4 regions of the Leptolyngbya sp. CALU 1928 genome follow, and region 3 is predicted to be linked to each of the others. Evidence: riboswitches for the same ligand, from Rfam matches in the RefSeq annotation. Region 3 holds a riboswitch; each other region holds the start of a gene.

Region 1 (3,207 bases), 130 kb from region 3:
CTTCTTCCGTATCGTGATGGCTAGGACGGGCATCCAGGTTGTCTTCCACGGCGGCGTTAAACCCCAGCAAGATGTCGGCGCTAATCTGCCCATCTTGACAAGCAATGATTTTCACGCCAGTTCGCAATTCTTGCTGAACGCGGTTTCTCACCTGGGTCTGGGTTTGCAGATCGACGCGATCGCTCTTAGTCAGCAGCACCAAATCGGCGCAGGCAAGCTGATCTTCAAACAGTTCTTCTAAGGGAGTTTCGTGATCTAGATTAGGGTCGGCTAGGCGCTGCTCGTTTAATGCCCCCAGATCGGCGGCGAGGGTGCCCGTTGCCACGGCTTCGCAATCCACGACCGTGATCACTGCATCCACCGTTGCGCCTGTGCGAATTTCTTGCCAGCGAAACGCTTGGATCAATGGCTTGGGCAAGGCTAACCCAGAGGTTTCAATCAAAATACAGTCGATGCGATCGCGCCGCTTCAACAGTTCTTGCATCGTCGGCAAAAACTCTTCTTGCACGGTGCAGCACAGGCAACCGTTGTTCAGTTCCACAATATTGGTCGCACTGGGTTCGCCATCTTCATCACACACTTGGCACGATCGCAGCAAGTCGCCATCAATGCCGATTTCGCCAAACTCATTCACCAATACGGCGATGCGGCGACCTTGATTGTTTTGCAATTGCTGACGGATTAGCGTCGTTTTGCCACTACCGAGAAATCCGGTAATGACGGTTACTGGAATTTTTGCAGCCATAAGACTCTCTATAAATTAAATGTGCAGTGCTGTAGCTAAGGATCAGTTTTTTTACGAGCTTGCGATCGCCCTTTGTATAAGCCCAAAACATAGCCCGCGATTCCGGCACCAATTCCTGCCTGGGCTGCAAATAAAAACGTTTGAATTTCAGGACCCGAATCTTTAATCAAAGGGTTAAACCAGGGTTTGTAGTCTGGATGAATCTCCTGAATTGCGGCGGTATTATTGCCATCGGTTGCGCCAAACTCTTTTCCTTGCAGCACAAAAAGAGGTCCTAGCGCCAAAATGACTACCCCCAACAGCAGCAGCCAGCTACTCGACAATTTATTCATGAGTGATGGCTCCTGTTTCAAAGATGTTGAGAGCTTGCAATTCCTGTTGCCCATATTTTTGCAGCCAGCCCCAAACCAGCACTGTCAGTAAGCCTTCACTGATGGCTAAGGGGAGTTGGGTGATGGCAAAGATGCCAACAAACTTAGCGAATGAGGCAAGAAAACCGCCCTGAACAGCCGGAAATGCCAAGGCTAATTGCACAGCGGTGGTTAAATAGGTGAGCAAATTTCCTAGCATTGCAGCGAGAAAAACGGCTAGTTTTTGCTTGCCAGTTCTAATCACCAGATTGTAAACAACGAAGGCAACTAGCGGTCCGACGATCGCCATCGAAAAAACGTTTGCGCCCAAGGTCGTCACGCCACCATGAGCCAGCAGAATAGCCTGAAAAATTAGCACTAGCGTCCCTAACACGGTCATGATCAGCGGACCGAATAGGATGGCACCTAAGCCCGTGCCTGTGGGATGGGAACAACTGCCCGTGACCGATGGAATTTTGAGCGCCGACAAGACAAAGGTGAATGCGCCTGCCAACGCCAGCAGCAGCTTCAGTTCAGGGTATTCCTTGGTAATACGGGTCAGCGATCGCAGCCCTACCACAAAAAACGGCAGCGACACCGCCCACCAAAACAGCGCCCACTGCACGGGCAGAAACCCCTCCGCAATATGCATGGCAGCGGCAGGAGTTGCCGAGCCGAGTAATAAATAACAAGTCAAGCCAGCCATGCTTCCCAGGCTGACCCATTTTCGATGATATGCCTTCACTCTGTACCTCGCAGATGAGACGGTGTGTAGTGTGACTATCGGCAGGCGTTCTGACTTAAGGAGTTTTGAGTTTTGAGTTCTTAGTTTTGAGTTGGATTGCCTGACTCAAAATTCAAGACTTAAAATTCATTCCTTCTTTTACAGTTGCGGGACAGTGGCAGATTTACACTGCGCTTTCCCTGTTTCCTCCAACGGCTGTTTCCCGTTGAAACCGATCAGTCAACGTTTAGCTTACTGGATTAGCAGCATTTCGGAGATCTTCGTCAAGAAAGTTTTTATCTAAAGTTGAGGCGGCTGGTTTGGGATGCCGTCTTGACTTATGATGGATAGCCTGTGAAATATTTCCATCCAAACGCCCTATGACTCAGCCCTACCGCATTACCCTACTTCCTGGTGACGGCATTGGTCCCGAAATTATGGCAGTTGCCGTGGAGGTGATGCAGGTGGTGGGAACCCAGCTAGACCTGAGCTTTGAGTTTGAGGAAGCGCTGTTGGGTGGGGCGGCTATAGAGGCGACGGGTGAACCCCTGCCGATTGCCACGGTAGAAACTTGTAAAACCAGTGATGCGGTGTTGCTGGCGGCGATCGGTGCCCCCAAATACGACACATTGCCGCGACATCTGCGTCCTGAAACTGGATTGCTCGGCATTCGATCAGCGCTGGGGTTGTTTGCCAACCTGCGCCCTGCCAAAATTTTGCCCCAGTTGATCGATGCTTCCAGCCTCAAGCGAGAAGTGGTGGAAGGCGTAGACATTATGGTGGTGCGGGAGTTGACGGGTGGCATTTACTTTGGACAACCCAAGGGCGTGTTTACTACGGAATCGGGTGAAAAGCGTGGCGTAAACACCATGGCATATGCGGAGTCGGAAATTGACCGGATTGGGCGCGTGGCGTTTGAGGCAGCCCGGAAGCGCAACAAGCGGCTTTGTTCTGTGGATAAGGCGAATGTGCTGGAAGTGTCGCAACTCTGGCGCGATCGCATCACTGCCCTATCTGCCGACTATCCCGATGTAGAACTGTCTCATATGTATGTAGACAACGCCGCCATGCAACTCGTCCGCAATCCACGTCAGTTCGACACCATCGTTACAGGCAACCTCTTTGGCGATATTCTGTCCGATGAAGCCGCCATGCTCACGGGCAGCATCGGCATGTTACCGTCTGCCAGTTTGGGGGCTGCAAATCCAGGTTTGTTTGAACCGGTGCATGGCTCTGCCCCTGATATTGCCGGACAAGATAAGGCAAATCCTTTGGCGCAAGTCTTGAGTGCGGCGATGATGTTGCGCTATGGGCTAGATCAACCTGCCGCAGCCGATCTCATTGAGCAAGCCGTAATGAAGGTGCTGGATCAGGGCTATCGTACGGGC
Region 2 (3,207 bases), on a different contig from region 3:
GTTCGGTTGGTGTCAGTTCTTGTGCTCGCTTCACTTGCTGGGGGCTGATGGTGATTGCGGTGACGGCAAAGCCATAGTCTCGCGCTAAAATACGGCTGCTGCCGCCAATCCCGCATCCCACGTCTAAAATAGTAGTGCCAGGGGGAAGCTGAGCTAACCCGCCCCAGCTCACCATTTCATGTACAAAGTCAGATTTAGCCGTTAGAAAATCCTTGCGTTGCGGCGGCGAACCGTAGTGACCCAGGTGAATATGATCACCCCAATAGAACTCCAGAATCCCATCTTCAGTCCATTCATCGTAAGAGTTGGCAACCGAGTCAGAGGATTGATAGCGACGAGCCGTAAAGAGATAGAGCACGATGCCTGCTATCAGTAGTGCGAGGAGAAGGCCAAGTACAGCAACAAATAAGTTCATTTAGATAAAACCTCAACCTTTTGGACGATCGCTTTTGCTATCTCAATTTTGTTTGGAATACTTTGTTCTGCATCTCCGATGGGTTGGACAGTTTGACGAAATGATGCGATCGAAACTAAACGACTTGAGGCAGAATCCCACAGGATAAATTTGAAACAATCAGGAATATCGATTATTCGCAACTTTTTTACCTGAGTGAGTAAGTGTCTATTCTGATTATGGCAAGCCTCAAGATTGTAGTTAGGAATTCTTTCGGAAAGATGATGGATATTATGATATCCAATATCTGCGGCAAACCATTTGAGCACTGCTGGCAACTCTAGATAGCTACTGCCCGCGATCGCGCCCTGTAAGTAGTCCCAGTCTTCGGTTTTGTGGGCATAAGAGCCATCAAAGTTGTGCTGCACAAAAAAGACACAGATAAAGATTGCCGCCGCGCCCGTCAGCGTGATTGAGTAAACGCTTAGAAAGAACCCAAATCCCAGTAGGTAACCGAAGAAAATCCAACTGCTGACTACGCAAATGTTATTGAAAAGCAAATCCCAAAACTCAGCCGCTGTATACCAACTTCTAGATTTGTGAGAAGAGATAATTTTTGCGAAACCCATGCCGGGGTTGCTTTTCAAGCAAGTCAATACATGACGGAGAAAATCATAAGTTCCCACGATTAGAGCCAGTCTTGACTTAATCGCCAGGTAGAAAAAACCACCCGGAAAAACCATCAATGGGTGTCTTAAGAACTCATACCGCCGCTGAGCCAATGGACTCAGTTTGGCGAATTCTTCAGTTGAGAGCAAGGCAGAGGGTCCACGATACCGCTCCCAATCGCCGTTTGTTTTATGATGATAGGCATGTCCCCTTGACCAAGGATATTGAGGGATTGCGTTGATCACACCCAAGATAAAGCCGACCAACCGATTAGCCCGTTTTGCACGAAAAAGCGAATAGTGTCCGCAATCATGCATTAAAGAAAAACATCGCACTGAAAAAAGTGTGATCAAAACCATAATGGGCGGCAGCAATAAAACGGAAATAGCTGCGGCTTTAACGGCTAAAAACCATAAAAGAAAATAGGGGACGACTGTATTAAGAATTTGATAAGTTGCGAGTAAATCATTGCTTTTTACGTAGGGAATTAAAACAAAATCTGACTTTTTAACCGTAATTTCCATTCAAATAAATCTCTTATGAATAAGCTCAAGGAATTACCCGCATCGCTGATTGACTATCCCTATTTAGGGACGTGCGATCACTTCAAGTTAGATTGCTACAGCTTTGATGTTTGATGCGCGATCGGTCTAAACAGGGCGATCGCTCTCCTTAGATCTCCCATGAACATGGACATGAGAACATCAGCCGTTAGACCATGATTTTCATTTATGAGTTCACTATCAGAATTGCAATGGCTAAAACGCCGTCAAATTTCAGCCATCCGTTAAAGGCAATCGGCTAGGGTTGCCATAAGCTATTTGCTGCTGTGATGCGACTTGCTGTCAGCCCATTGAAACCGAAAAAAGCTTTTAGACACAATCTGTACCTCGCAGATAGGGGTGAACGTTAACCGCGATCGGCGGGCATTCTGACTAGAGAAAGTTTTGAGTTTTGAGTTCTCAGTTTTGAGTTAAATCAACAGGCTCAAAATCTAACGCTCATCACTCATTGCTTCCTTTACAGTTGCGGGACAGTGCCGGATTCACACCGAACTTTCCCCCTTGCGTCTGATGGCTGCTCCCCATCAGAACCGATATCATCTTAGACATTAGCATAGTTTAGGAATAGAGGTTTGACATCTTCGTTGGGCTGAAAGTTGATCAAACGCACCCAGTTCTAAGATTGGGCTATTGGTTGAAAGCCCATCCTACCGACTGATCAAGTGTATTGTTATCCGATCAACTCACTGGAACAAGACACAGTGATTCAGTGAGTTGATCGCTTTGTGGATATTGGATTGTTGAACTAGAGTCGATTACTTGAACCCCGCTTGATAGTGCTGACACTGGTGCAACAATCGCTGGATCAGCCTAGGCTTTCCGCCAAAATGTAGATGTAGATAGGATGCATGAACTTGAAGCGGTTGCCATCCTTCGGTTTGATGTAGCATGCCGTCATAGTTTTGCATTGCAAATATCGGTTGTTCTGGCTCGGCGGTTAAGTAGGAGCGATGGAATTCGTGTCCCCAAATGATTTCACCGGCATCAATCAAGGCGGTCGATCGCTGTACGGTTGCCTGTCGATAGCCCAAGGTCAGTCGCTTACCCATTTGCGCGTCTGTTGGCAAGATTCCCACCATAGAATATGCCTGCGATTCAAAATCAATGATGCGATCGCACAAATACATCAATCCCCCACACTCGGCATAAGTGGGCATTCCGGCGACGATCGCCGTTTTCACTGCTTGCCGTATCGTTTGATTGTCGCTTAATGCCGCTGCAAATACTTCTGGAAAACCGCCGCCAAAGTAGAAACCGTGGATGTTTTCGGGGAGGACGCGATCGCAAATCGGACTCCATTCCACCAGTTCAAATCCAGCCGCTTGGAGCAGATCGAGGTTGTCGGCATAGTAGAAGCTGAAGGCGCGATCGCGGGCAATGGCAAGGCGGGGTGTCGGGGTGTCGGGGTGGCGGGATGAGGGGGAGAGGGGGAAAGGGGGAGGGGGAGAGGGAGAAGGAGCCTGAAGGCGAGGGGAGAGGATGTCCCAGTTGAAGCAGGTTTCGCCGAGGTGGGCAAGATGATCGATGACGGTTTTTAGTTGAGGAAGTTCGGCGGTGGGGATGAGTCCGAGGTGGCGATCG
Region 3 (3,207 bases):
CCTTCGCCAGGTACGCCGATGCCACCGGGAAAACTATTACTCGATCGCGGCCCTTTTTCATTGGAAAATGAGCGATCGCTGTTGCAGCAGTATGAGATTGGGGCGATCGTCAGCAAAAATAGCGGCGGAGATGCCACTTACGCCAAAATTATCGCCGCACGAGAACGAAGGATTCCAGTGGTAATGGTGCAACGCCCAGCCGTTCCAACTGGAGAAAAAGTTGTAGATGTGAAAAGCGCGATCGCTTGGCTCAGAGATCAGGTGTCAAAATAATGGATGAGTTTTTACCCCAATCATCGGCTTACCTTGACTCTTTCACTACAACCCATTGAGTGATGGGAGCCATTGCCTTCCACCCCAGAAATTTGCCCACGGGTTCTGCCCGTTGAATCGCAATCCGGCTCAGTTCGCCGCCTAATTCATGCTGCCACTGGAATAGCATCTGTTCGCTTTCAACGGTGACGGCATTAGCAACCAAGCGACCTCCTAGACGCAGTGCTTGCCAACAAGTTTCAAATAATTCGGGTGTAGTCAAGCCACCGCCAATAAAAATTGCATCGGGTTCTGGCAATCCTTTCAAGGCGATCGGGGCGGCTCCAGCAATGATGGTGAGATTGGGCGTTCCTAGGGCGATCGCATTATCGGCAATATATTGCAGGCGGGTAGGATGCTGTTCAATGGCGATCGCTCGATAGCGGCGATCGCTCCTTAGCCACTCAATGGCGATCGAGCCACAGCCTGCGCCCACGTCCCAGAGCAGTTGTCCGGGTAAGGGCGCAAGGGCAGAGAGCGTAATGGCGCGAACTTCGCGTTTGGTAAGTTGTCCGTCGTGGTGGTAGGCGGTGTCGGGGAGTCCGGGGAGGAGGGTAGAGGAGTGGAGGGTAGAGGAGTGGAGGGGAGAAAGAGTGGAGGGATGGGAGAAATGAGCGTGAATGGCGATCGTGTTGAGGTCGGCGAGGTCGGCGATAGACCAAGTGGAAGCGATGCCTTCGGTGATGCGTTCCTGGGTGCCGCCCATGCGTTCTAGGACAGTGATTTGACTATTGCCAAATCCTTGTTGGGTCAACAGTTGGGCAACGGTTGCCGGAGTCGATTTGTCTGCGCTTAATATCAAGATTCGCGCCTCTGGGTAGAGTAGGGCATTCAACAGAGTAGGATCACGACCGCACAGGCTGAGGGTTTCGATCTCGGTCAGTGACCAGCCCAAACGGGCGCAGGCAAGACTAAAAGCGGAGGGAGCCGGAACGATCGTCATCTCTGAGATTGCAATCCGACGCGTCAGGGTCACACCAATGCCATAGCACATCGGATCGCCGCTGGCTAAGACACACACTGCCTGTCCGCGACGCTGAATAATTTGATTGATAGAGTCTTCAATCGGGGAAGTCCAGAGGATGCGTTCCCGGGTGTCTTCGGGGGGCAACATGGCAAGATGGCGATCGCCCCCCACTATCACAGTGGCTTGAGAGAACAGCGATCGCCCCACTTGGTTTAACCCGTTCAGTCCGTCTTCACCGATACCCACGATCGAGAGCCATTTTTGCCTAAAATCGTCGCTGCCCATGTTTTAAGAATGATTTGGGGAATAAAGGTCGGTTCCATCGTCTATGCTATGCTGCTGTGGCTTGATAGTGGGAAAACCCGGTGCGATTCCGGTACTGTGCCGCAACTGTAAGGCGGTTTTAGATGAGTGATTTAGATTGGATGGTGATTCAATTCCAGTTCAACGTCTAAATCTCAAATCCAAAATGGGCTGAGTCAGAATGCCACTTCAAAGCGTGTTCTTAGGAACACTGGACTGTCGATTCTCTGCGTTGCACAGAGAAGGAAATGAATGATAGATCAATTAGTACAACCCGCTGTTTGCCCAGGTTTGTTTTACAACACTCCTGCTCAAGATAGCGACCTAATTCGTATCCGTACTCCCGGCGGCTGGTTGAATGGTCAACAGGGACGAGCGATCGCGACATTGATTGAACAGTGCGGCAGTGAAACAATTCAAGTGACCAATCGAGCAAACCTACAAATTCGCTCCACACATCCACCCACTCCAGAAAATTTCCAAACGTTACAAGATCTGGGTTTGGCGGCTCAAAACCCGAGTGTAGATCATCTGCGTAACGTGATGGCTAGCCCTACCGCCGGGATTGACCCCCTGGAACTAATCGATACCCGTCCGTTGGTACAGGCAGTGGATACTTACATTCAGAATCATCCAGACTTGGCTGGATTGCCTGCCAAATTCAGCGTGGGAATTGATGGTGGTGGTGCCGTTGGCATTGGTACTCGTTCGAGTATTCCCTGGGAGCATCGCTACAACGAAATCCAGCTATCGGCAGTTTGGGTTGATCCTCCAGTAAACGATTTAATCGAGCGATCAGCGGGTGTATATTTTCGATTGGCATTGGGCGCGGGCAAGGAATTGTGTCATACCCAGGTGTTGATTGAGCCAGATGACTGTGTAGCGGTGGTCGCAGCGATCTCAACGGCTTATCTAGACTATGTGAATCAGGCTCCCGCATCCCAGAAAAAATCGCGCATGAAACACTTGCTGCAAGATTGGGGCATAGATCACTATCTCCAGCGGGTCAATAGCTATCTTCCGCGTTCTCTCCATCCGGTGGAAAATTGCCCAACCCCGCTTACTACAAAACCCTATGGGCATCTGGGCATTTATCCCCAGTACCAAACGGGATTATCTTACATTGGCATCACCTTGCCATTAGGGCAATTGACGGCTGCTCAACTTTTGGGATTGGTTCAATTGTCTGAAACCTTTGGATGTGGTGATCTGCGATTAACTCCCTGGCAAACGGTGATTCTGCCTGATATTTCTAATGAACATAAAGCCGAGGTTTTGCAAACTCTGTCATCGCTTGGATTATCGAGCGATCGCCTTGCTCCTGCGATCGCGGCCTGTGCTGGCAAACCGGGCTGTGCAGCTTCGGCAACTGAGACACAGACCCACGCGATCGCCTTGATCACTCATCTGAACCAACAGTTCACGTTAGAGTGTCCTGTCAATATTCATCTCACAGGCTGTAAAAAATCCTGCGCTCAGCCCAGTCCGGCTGAAATTACCCTATTGGGCACAACGTTTGAGCAAGAGGGGGCGATCGTGGAGGGCTATCACGTTTATATCGGAGATGATCAGCAATCATTAAAACATCATCTTGGCGACGCGATCTCCTCTGATATACCATTACT
Region 4 (3,207 bases), on a different contig from region 3:
TGCTCACCCCCTGCTAAAACAACAGTTGGATTGGATGCTAACAACAGGCTCAGAGCTAGGCTCGAAACAAGCCGTTGACGGATTAGGGATAAACGGTTTGTCCGTTGCGTCAAAAACAGCTTCGGTGCATTCGCTTCAGGGAGAGCAGAAGATTGAGGCATAGTACTGAATGATGGTGCGCTTAAGAATAGAAAAATCACACTAAGCATTCAGTCTTTCATATGGGAATGAAAGTACGGTGAAAGTTTTTGCTCTAACTCTCAGATTGAAGATGAAACCTGACGTTGCTTTCTAGATTGCCATCGACTGAGCCATAGCCCAGCCAATAATCCCCCTACAAACAAGGCTGTAAAGTACAACAAACTGATCAAGCGTGTGAGCAGGGGTGGCTCGATTCCCTCAACATCGATTTGATGAGCGATTTGAAACGGTTGAAACGATCGCGGAGCGCCTACCAACGGCTCCACATAAACCATCACATTATGGGGCGCACCGTCAAAAAACTGCTCTTGCCAGGTGAATTGACCCATTGCATCAGGCGAACCTCGGTAAGTAAAGATATGCTGATGATGTTCGATCGCATTTGATTGAATCGTCAACGCGACATCTGAGATCGGGTTTCCCGTTTTGACATTCCTTACCTGCACGGTTTGGGTTGCTGTTTTTCCGACCGTTGCCCGGATGTCGCCTAATAACTGTGCTTCAATGCCCTGAGATTGCTGCACAGATGGAGCGATCGCCCGATCTTCGCTTTCATGTTCGGCATGACTGGACGAAAGTTCTGCACTGACATTAACCCATAAGAGAGCAATGAGTGCTGCCATAATTCCTCCGCTTAACAACATCCGCACCGGATGGGGCGCAATTTCTCCCGATCTCACCGATTGATTGCCCCCAAGCACCCATCCGCCACCAAATCCCACTACCAGTAGCACAGCCGCTAGAATCGCAAAATTTCGATACTTCACTGGATTTTCTGAAACTGCAAATGTCAGAGGCTGCTCAAATGGCTCAAATGCTCCTGTCACTTTGGGTGTGATATTCACTTCCATTCGATAAGTGCCACGAATGGGCAACACTTGCTCAAACTGCAATTCTCCCGCAGAAGCAGTTGCGCTCAGATCCAATAAGGTCGTACCTTCAACAATTGGAAAATCGGAGGTCAGCCAGGGCGTTTTTGGAGGGGTAAACAGTCGCACCTGAACATTGGCATCCGGTAATGGCTGGCGGTCTGCGTTGGTGACTCGCAATTTCAAACGAACTGGCTCCGAATCGGGAATCACCTGGCTGAGGGGAGGATTCGTCTCAAGTTGTACTACTGGCTGCGATCCGGCAGGGATTACAGCCAATATCCAAATGCTCCCGCTGATAACGCTAGCAGCGAGAAACAAACACACATATTTCAGTTGTCTCATAAATGCCTCATTAACTTTGGAGCAGATACATCCAAACCAGCTATCAACTAACGTTGACAGCGATTAACGGTGGTGATGGAATGTGTCTAAATTGTTTGACTTAATGACACGCCACAGCAAGAGTTTGGTGGCGTGTTTCGTGCAAGGCGTTATGAGCTGGTGGGTAGGTGGAAAAGTAGAGCGTCCAGAGAATGAGCATACAAAGACTGATCAACAGACCTGCCTGGACGGGAAGGGAGAGCGTTATTTGCTGAGTACGCTGCCAAAAAGATGAATGACTGACCATAATCTGTGCCTCGCAGATGGGTTGATAGAGTGGCGCGATCGGTGGGCGTTCTGACTGAGAGACATACGTCTCATCACAGTTGCGGGACAGGGGCAGATTTACACTGCACTTTCCCCAGTTTTGAGTTCGACAAGACGAGAGGATGACTCTGCCTGCTCAAACCCTGAAACCTCTGGTGGCTGATCCCCACCAGAACCGATTCATGGATACCCATAAAGCTACTGCATTTTTGCTATTGATGATTGTTTCCTTTTGTAACGCACCTTTTTAGAACAAACCAGCCGTAGCAAAGTGAATTATGAAAGGATTATGAAAAAGTGTGGACATTCTAATCGCAAATTTTGTCTATCAGGAGTTACCACGGCATCTCTTAATTCCTCCCCATCGTTCTCTCGGCGGGAAATTTTGAGTATGGAACCTAATCTCATCCGGCGATCGCTACTGGGAGCCGGACTTTTAGGAGCAGAAACCTTTCTCGATAAGCTGTTGCCAACGGCTGCATTTGCTCAAACTTCCACTCAGCCAGCACACACCTCGTATGGCAATCACAATCAACTGAAGACCACTCCAACCATCGTTTATGGTGGCAATATGACGATTGGAGCGGTCAATCATGTCCGCAACGGCTTCAATCCCCACACCATGCTGACCGATTGGGCACAGGTAAGGTTTCAAAGTTGTCTGATGGTCGTACCCTGCGGGAATATGAAATTACGGTAGAAGAGCGAGAAATTGAAAAAGCTGCAAATGTTGCCTCTGCGTTCTCAGGCAGTACTCTGGTTTGGATAATCCCAGCCGTTTCATTCCTGGCAGTTTTTACCATTGGTAGGCGAATTCGCAAACCTCCAGAGGGCACTGAACTGGCGACTTACTTAGCCCTGGGAATCGGAATTCCCAACTTAGGAGAAGGATTGGGCGATCGGGGCTGCTTTTGCCGTTGGTGAGGCAGCACTCGGTTCACTCCTGGTTATTGGGTTCACCCTGCATAACGTGACTGAGGGCATTGGCATTGCTGCGCCACTTGTTGAGTCCCGCCCTAAACTAACGACTCTGATTGGACTAACCGCCCTGGCAGGTCTGCCTGCTGTTGTTGGCACATGGCTGGGAGCCTTTGCTTTTTCGCCAATCTGGGCAGTCTTATTTTTGGCAATTGGTGCGGGAGCTATTCTACAAGTTATTGTCGAGGTCGGTGCGTACTTAGTCCGTACAGCTTATAAGCTAGGCGGTTGGTGGTTGTCCAAAGCCAGCTTGGCTGGATTTAGCTTAGGACTGGCGGTAATGTATGCAACCGCATTGCTTGTCAGTGCTTGAAACCGCAATCAATTTTCCAACAAAACGCCAAGCATTCCTGATTAGATAATCAGGAAATGGTTGCTCCTATTTACTGATGTTACTTTTTCCCGATTGCATCCTATGCAGTCAATTATTGCCATGTCCCAAGTACCCCTGTGGTTACTGCTGAACCTATCTCCACTTCTTAAACTGAGAAATACGTCTGGAACTTTT

What was found. Region 3 has a riboswitch for cobalamin ahead of cobG (precorrin-3B synthase). Riboswitches for the same ligand answer to the same signal wherever they lie in the genome.
Region 1: linked by a shared signal. The riboswitch ahead of AC1S5B_RS09805 (energy-coupling factor ABC transporter permease) and the one ahead of cobG (precorrin-3B synthase) in region 3 are both predicted to bind cobalamin.
Region 2: linked by a shared signal. The riboswitch ahead of AC1S5B_RS24405 (fatty acid desaturase) and the one ahead of cobG (precorrin-3B synthase) in region 3 are both predicted to bind cobalamin.
Region 4: linked by a shared signal. The riboswitch ahead of AC1S5B_RS19525 (CbtB domain-containing protein) and the one ahead of cobG (precorrin-3B synthase) in region 3 are both predicted to bind cobalamin.

What each region holds. Positions count from the first base shown of each region.
Region 1 is NZ_JBXBCE010000001.1:2,109,845-2,113,051, reverse strand. It holds gene cobW (cobalamin biosynthesis protein CobW) at 1-745, opposite strand, end outside; gene AC1S5B_RS09810 (energy-coupling factor ABC transporter substrate-binding protein) at 781-1,077, opposite strand; gene AC1S5B_RS09805 (energy-coupling factor ABC transporter permease) at 1,070-1,801, opposite strand; cobalamin riboswitch at 1,865-2,071, opposite strand; gene leuB (3-isopropylmalate dehydrogenase) at 2,200-3,207, shown strand, end outside.
Region 2 is NZ_JBXBCE010000018.1:357,484-360,690, forward strand. It holds gene AC1S5B_RS24400 (methyltransferase domain-containing protein) at 1-358, opposite strand, end outside; gene AC1S5B_RS24405 (fatty acid desaturase) at 412-1,587, opposite strand; cobalamin riboswitch at 1,968-2,176, opposite strand; gene AC1S5B_RS24410 (cobyrinic acid a,c-diamide synthase CobB) at 2,382-3,207, opposite strand, start outside.
Region 3 is NZ_JBXBCE010000001.1:2,242,075-2,245,281, forward strand. It holds gene AC1S5B_RS10400 (cobalt-precorrin-6A reductase) at 1-273, shown strand, start outside; gene cbiE (precorrin-6y C5,15-methyltransferase (decarboxylating) subunit CbiE) at 302-1,564, opposite strand; adenosylcobalamin-variant (AdoCbl-variant) riboswitch at 1,619-1,777, shown strand; gene cobG (precorrin-3B synthase) at 1,835-3,207, shown strand, end outside.
Region 4 is NZ_JBXBCE010000003.1:299,766-302,972, forward strand. It holds gene AC1S5B_RS19515 (efflux RND transporter periplasmic adaptor subunit) at 1-161, opposite strand, end outside; gene AC1S5B_RS19520 (hypothetical protein) at 261-1,415, opposite strand; gene AC1S5B_RS19525 (CbtB domain-containing protein) at 1,516-1,701, opposite strand; adenosylcobalamin-variant (AdoCbl-variant) riboswitch at 1,737-1,834, opposite strand; gene AC1S5B_RS19530 (hypothetical protein) at 2,113-2,421, shown strand; gene AC1S5B_RS19535 (hypothetical protein) at 2,379-2,645, shown strand; gene AC1S5B_RS19540 (ZIP family metal transporter) at 2,692-3,012, shown strand; gene AC1S5B_RS19545 (vWA domain-containing protein) at 3,115-3,207, shown strand, end outside.